Regions from separate parts of the Halomonas sp. AOP30-A1-24 genome, predicted to be linked through region 3. Evidence: predicted binding sites of a transcription regulator. Region 3 holds the regulator's gene; each other region holds the start of a gene.
What was found. Region 3 encodes sigma-54, which starts transcription at its own class of promoters, with help from an activator protein. Its sites were predicted from a motif close to TGGCACNNNNNTTGCTNT; they were not measured.

Region 1 (2,272 bases), on a different contig from region 3:
TCCAAAAGATTATCGATCACCCTAACCAGCTCTTCCTTGCGGTATTGCGCCTTGAACGTATCGGTGGCGCTGTATTTACCCGCGTTACTAATAATGCCGCGCACCACGTCATTCATGTTCTGGGCATGTTCGGCCATGAAGGTTTCCACGGCGGCGTGGCGCTCTGCTACCCACGGCCCTTCATAAAGCAGGGCGGCCAGTTCAAGCATGGGGGCAAAATCAAGTTCGACGAGCGTTACCCCTTCAAGCTTTTGCCATTTTTCCACGGCCGTTTGCCATGCCTTTTCAGCCACCACGTCGCCGAAGAACTGGGGCGACTGGGGAATGGCAAGCCTGGCTAGCGGGCCAGGACGGCGTATGGCCGGGGCATCCAGGGGGAGGGCGCTTGGCGCCTTGCGTGAGAAAGCGTCGGCAGGCTCGAAGCCGGCCATTAGCTCGGCGATCTGCCCGGCATCATTGACAGTCAACGAGAAGATGGAGACACAGTCCAGCGAGCGGCACGCCGGTACTACACCATCAATGCTGAACAGGCCTTTGGTGGGTTTAAGCCCGACCAGGTTATTTAAGCCAGCGGGCACGCGACCGGAGCCTGCCGTGTCGGTACCCAGTGAGAATGGCACTAGCCCGCGTGCCACCACGGACGCCGACCCAGAACTCGAGCCGCCGCTCACCACTTCAGGATTGAAGCTATTGGCCACGGCACCAAACGGCGAGCGGGTACCCACCAGGCCGGTGGCAAACTGATCCAGATTGGTCTTGCCGATGAGTACTGCGCCCGCGGCGCGCAGCTTGTCAATCAGAGCAGCGTCACGGGTGGGTTGATAGGCGTAGGCCGGGCAGCCCGCCGTGGTGGCAAACCCGGTGGCATCAATGTTGTCTTTCGCCGCAAACGGAATGCCGTAAAGCGGCAACTTGTCTATCTTGCCGTCTGCCTCGTCCAGACGTGTTTGAAGTGCTGCCAGGGCATGAGCCAGCCCCTCCTGGTCGAGAAGTGAAATCCAGGCATTGTCGGCACTATCAAGTTTGGCCAGTTGCGTGATCAATTCACCGAGTAAGGCTCCCGGGGTTGCGCCCTCGTTATATGCCTGCCGCCATTGTTCGAGTGTCCAGCCGCGTGTGGTCATCATGTTTGGCCCTTGGTTATCCATGGTCTTGTATACAAGTCATTTTGCAAACCACAGGCCAAGAAAATGCTAAATGTTTTAAAAACAGAAGCTTGGCGATAAAAGGATAAAAATGGACAGTTTTTATGCACTTTTATCGTGCGAATCAGACCGCTTTAGCACCAATGAAGTGCTTTAAGACCCTGAATCAAAGATGGAAAACTCCTGTAAAACAACTTGTATACTTTTTATATGGTTGAATTTTTTATGTTTTTTTAAAGTGTGGAACGCATCGTGCAATGTGCAGGACGAGTTACAGGCGCTTTCAGGCAATTGAGTACACCTGATTAATGACAAATATCTAGCTGCCCGCTTGCAGCTTGGGGATGCGAAACATGAACTTGAAAAAACAGGCACTGCTGGGTCTTTCTGCACTGGCCCTTTCGGTATCGTTTCATGCGTCAGCCAATGATGACCCTATCAAAGTGGGTATCCTTCACTCCCTTTCTGGCACCATGGCTATCAGTGAGTCGACGTTAAAAGACACTGTTGAAATGCTGATCCAGCAGCAGAACGAAGCCGGTGGTCTGCTGGGTCGTCAGCTGGAAGCCGTGGTAGTGGACCCGGCCTCCAACTGGCCGCTGTTTGCCGAACGCGCCCGCGAGCTGCTGGCCCAGTATGAGGTAGACGTGGTGTTCGGCAACTGGACATCGGTATCACGTAAAGCGGTGCTGCCGGTGTTTGAAGAACTCAATGGTCTGTTGTTCTACCCGGTGCAGTACGAGGGAGAAGAGTCGTCTGCAAACGTCTTCTATACCGGTGCCGCGCCCAACCAACAGGCGATTCCCGCTGTCGAGTATTTGATTAACGAAGTCGGCATTGAGCGCTTTGCTCTGGTGGGTACCGACTATGTCTATCCGCGCACCACCAACCGCATTCTCGAAGCGTTTCTGAAAGATGAGCACGGCGTGGCAGGCGACGACATCATGGTCAACTACACGCCCTTCGGCCACTCCGACTGGCAGAACATCGTCTCCGAGATTCGTCGCTTCGGTGAAGAGGGCAAGTCTACCGCGGTGATCTCGACCATCAACGGCGACGCCAACGTGCCGTTCTACCGCGAGCTTGCCAACCAGGGTATTGATGCCGCTGATATTCCAGTGATTGCG
Region 2 (2,272 bases), on a different contig from region 3:
GATGTAATACAGCGCCATTTCCGACAGGCCTGCGTATTCATCACCGGCAAACTGGTTCTGACCATCTTTCCAGAACGACTGGTGAATATGCATACCAGAACCGTTGTCGCCAACCAGCGGCTTGGGCATGAAGGTCGCGGTTTTGCCGTACGCGTGGGCCACGTTGTGGATCACGTACTTCATTTCCTGAACTTCGTCCGCCTTCTTCACCAGCGTATTGAATTTAACGCCGATCTCGTTCTGCCCCGCATTCGCCACTTCGTGGTGGTGAACTTCAACGGTCTGACCAATCGCTTCCAGGGTGTTACACATAGCGCCACGGATATCGTGGAAGCTGTCGACCGGAGGAACCGGGAAGTAACCGCCTTTAACGCGCGGACGGTGCCCCAGGTTGCCGCCCTCTACCTGATTACTGGTCGCCCAGGCGCCCTCGTCGGAAGAAATCTTGTACATGGAACCCTGAATATCAGACTTCCAATGTACTTCGTCAAAAATAAAGAACTCAGGCTCCGGACCGAAGAAAGCAGTATCGCCCAGGCCGGTGGACTCCAGGTACGCCTCAGCGCGCTTAGCAATAGAACGCGGGTCACGATCATAGCCCTGCATCGTGGCTGGCTCAATGATATCGCAACGCAAAATCAGAGTAGCGTCTTCGGTGAAGGGGTCGAGGAAAGCAGTGCCATCTTCCGGGCGCAGGATCATGTCGGATTCGTTAATGCCTTTCCAGCCCTCGATTGAGGAGCCATCGAACATTTGACCATTTTCGAAGAACTCTTCGTCTACATCGCGGGCAGGCACGGTAACGTGCTGCTCTTTACCACGAGTATCGGTGAAACGCAGGTCCACCCACTTAACATCATGTTCTTCAATTAGCGCGAGAGTCTTGGCTGACATTGTGCCTCCGATATGGGCGTGGCTTAAAGCATGTAACAGTAAGCTATCGATAAAAGTGTTATTAGACAAACCCCGTCATTCAATAAAGTACGTGCCTGACAGGCCTATCCTTTTTGTTCGCTTAACATTTGCCTGAAATTGAATCACACATCGCCTAGTGATCGTTTCAAACCGGCTATTGTTGTAGCACGCCGAGAGGCATCTGCCTACGGTGGCTAGCCGCTGACAAGTATAATGCAGAGAACATGCCAACCCTGCACCAAAATGACCGGAACAATTACTAACTTGTTGTTTTAATGAATAAAAAATCTGCGCCTACTTGCCTCTCTATGACGCATAAATATTTCCCGAGGCTTTTAAACACACACGGAGCTGTTTTTTTGACCCAAAATAGATCAAACATAAGCATAAACGCACCTAATTGGTGCATGGAAAGATAGTAGAGCGCCCCTCTCGGCTTCCAACCCACCGCACGGCGCGTCAACGCCCTATACTTTTAGCCGCTTGCCAAACATCATGGCCCCGGCTTTTGTGGTGTTCGCCATTTTACTGAGCAGGATAGAGCCCGTGGCACCCATTACTATCAGCAGCAGCACGTAAACCGTTATAGGCAACGCCAACGGCATCACCAACACATCGGTAATGGCAAAAAACATGGGGTGCGCCAGGTAAATACCAAACGAATACTGGTTGATATAGCGCACCCAGCGAGGCGCTGTGATGTCTTTTAAATAACGCATCGCTACAAGCGTTGAGAGCATGAACAGCGGTATCACCCACACTTCCTTGGATGAGAACTGCAGCCACCCCGCCACGCTGGCCGCGACCAGCAGACAAACCAACACGACCAACCACAAAGGCCACGACAGGTACTGCATCCATAAAGGCCGCAGCGGTGCCTGGACTCCACTATCAAAGGGGTAGTAACGCACCAGCACCAGGGCCAGAAAGAACAGATATATCCAGCCCAGAGGAGCCACCCAGAGCAGATACCCCGGCAGCGCCACACCCAACCAATACGCCACTCCCCAGTACGCCATACTCACCCAACAGCTCACCCACAGCCACGGCACCGGGTTAAAGCGCCACAGCTGCCAGCGGGTAAACAGCCAATAAGCGATATAAAACTGCATGGCGATAATCAAAAAATAACCGTGCCACCCGGCGAAAACAAAGTACGCCAGCGCATTAGCGACAAAGCCTACCGGCTCCCCTGCCACGTATAGCCGAACCCACTCGGCCGTCGAGTAGATAAAGCCATATACCAGATAAGGCAGCATGACGTACTTTACCCGTTGGGCCAAAAAGCCAGGCGGCACCGCCTTGTCATAGCGCATGGCAAACACAAACACTGAAATGAACAAAAAGATCGGCGTGC
Region 3 (2,272 bases):
CGGCCGATCAGTCGGCTGAAAACTTCCTGGCTATCCAGACTGGGTGTATTTTGAGCGATAAAGGTGCTGAAAAACTCCAGCACCCGCTTTTTGCTGCCCCCGGGCACGTCGTAAAGTACGCGCTCCGGGGGGAGGATGGTTTCCAACGTCATTGAATTAACGCACGCCAGCGCCTTGGGCGCGAGCTTGTGCTTTTTCCTTGTGCTTAACGAGTTGACGATCAATTTTGTCTGCTAAGGCGTCAATAGCGGCATACATATCGACATCTTCGGCGTCGGCATGTAAGTCGGCGCCTGCCGCATGAAGGGTGCACGCGGCATGTTGGCGCTCCTTCTCAATAGATAAGGTGACTTGTACCGTGGTGATGTGGTCGTAATGACGTTCGATGCGTTCAAGTTTTTCATTAACGTAGTCACGCAAGGCGTCAGTCAGTTCTACATGATGACCCGTGATATTTACTTGCATTGACGTGCTCCTTATCCATCGGACTGAATTTCGATTGTAACCCTTTTTACGGTGTTGCAAAGCCCCTGTCGCGAGTTTTGCCATTTCTCTTGTAACGACTAACGCAAACGACGACGTTCACTTGATGAGGGAATGCCCAGCGACTCACGATATTTCGCCACCGTACGGCGTGCCACTGTGATGCCGCCATCTCCCAGTAATGTCACCAAACGACTGTCCGAAAGAGGTTTGCCGGGAGGCTCATCTTGAATCAACTTTTTAAGCCGGGCGCGAATCGCGGTGCTTGAGTGGCTGTCTGCGCCATCTTGCCCGCTAATTTGGCTTGAGAAAAAGTACTTAAGTTCGAAGACACCCCGTGGGGTATGGATATATTTTTGTGTGGTGACCCGAGAAATGGTTGATTCGTGCATCTCAACCGCCTCGGCAATATCGGCAAGAATCAACGGCTTCATCGCTTCTTCACCGTGCTCTAAAAAACCGATTTGGCGAGTGATAATCTCGCGCCCTACGCGTAGAAGCGTGTCGTTGCGGCTGGACAAGCTTTTGATTAGCCAGCGCGCTTCTTGCAAGTGCTCTTTTAAAAACTGGTTATCCTGACTCTTGTCTGCACGCTTGATTAAACTGGCGTAGTCGGGCTGGATACGCAGCCGAGGCAGGGCTTCAGGGTTTAGCTCCAGGTGCCAGCCTTCATGATCATGACGTACGACCAGGTCGGGCGTGATATAGCTATCGTCGGTGACGCCATAAGCGCTGCCTGGGCGTGGGTCCAGGCTTCGGATCAGACCGATCACATCGTCTAGCTGCTCATCGTCCAGGCTTAGGCGGCGCTTTAATAGGCGCATGTCATTTTTGCCCAGCGCTTCAAGAAACTGGCGAACCAATCGGCGCGCGGGAACCAGTAGGGGCGTGTCGTCGGGGAGCGTTGCAAGCTGAAGCATCAAACATTCGCGCAAGTCACGGGCGAAGACGCCCGTTGGCTCGAACTGCTGTAAGCGCATCAGAGTGGTTTCCAACTCTCGCTGGCTGAGACCTTCGATGCTCTGAGCACGTAACCCATCGCGGATATCGTTGAGCGGCTGCGTCAGGTAGCCATTGGCGTCCAGTGCATCAATCAGACTTTCGGCGATTAGCTGCTCACGAGCCGTAAAGTCGGTCATCGCCAGCTGCCAAAGGAGATGTCCATGCAGGCTTTGTCCCGCGGCCTGGCGTTCAAAATCGGGGCCTTCGCTGCTGCCAGAGCTACCCATGTCCTGGTAAGTGTCAGACCAGTCGCTATCGACAGACAGTTCCTCGGGAATGCTTTCTGACCACTCCTCGTCAGGTGTTTCGACGGTCGCCTGCTCGCCGAACTCGTCTTCCTGCTCCAGCATTGGGTTGGCATCCAGTGCCTGCTGAATTTCCTGACGTAGATCCAATGTCGATAGCTGTAGCAGTGCAATCGCTTGCTGCAGCTGAGGTGTCATGGTCAGCTGCGTACCGATACGCAATTGGAGAGAAGCTTTCATGACCATCTGAGAACCACTCGTTAATCGGAAAGCTTCACCCTAGTGCGAGTCATGTTGTTGTGCAAGTGCAATAAGCATGCCACTGATAAAATTTTTACTGCAGATCACTGTTTAGCGGTGAAATTAAATTCATAAGCGAAAATCAGCACCCAGGTAAACTTCCCTCACTTTTTGGTTATCAAGGATAGTCTGAGGGCTGCCGCCAGCAATAATGTGGCCGTCACCGACAATATAGGCGATATCGCAAATATCCAGTGTTTCTCGGACGTTATGATCAGTAATTAGCACGCCAATGTGGCGCT

Region 1: the regulator sigma-54 is predicted to act here: its motif matches at 1,168-1,185, upstream of atzF (allophanate hydrolase).
Region 2: the regulator sigma-54 is predicted to act here: its motif matches at 1,128-1,145, upstream of glnA (glutamate--ammonia ligase).

The regions. Positions count from the first base shown of each region.
Region 1 covers NZ_JBQSXL010000006.1:59,451-61,722, reverse strand. Annotated here, with positions in the region: gene atzF (allophanate hydrolase) at 1-1,127, opposite strand, end outside; gene urtA (urea ABC transporter substrate-binding protein) at 1,499-2,272, shown strand, end outside.
Region 2 covers NZ_JBQSXL010000001.1:92,227-94,498, forward strand. Annotated here, with positions in the region: gene glnA (glutamate--ammonia ligase) at 1-894, opposite strand, end outside; gene ACT3TJ_RS00460 (acyltransferase family protein) at 1,383-2,272, opposite strand, start outside.
Region 3 covers NZ_JBQSXL010000002.1:121,241-123,512, reverse strand. Annotated here, with positions in the region: gene ACT3TJ_RS01795 (PTS sugar transporter subunit IIA) at 1-152, opposite strand, end outside; gene hpf (ribosome hibernation-promoting factor, HPF/YfiA family) at 157-465, opposite strand; gene ACT3TJ_RS01785 (RNA polymerase factor sigma-54) at 564-1,976, opposite strand; gene lptB (LPS export ABC transporter ATP-binding protein) at 2,100-2,272, opposite strand, start outside.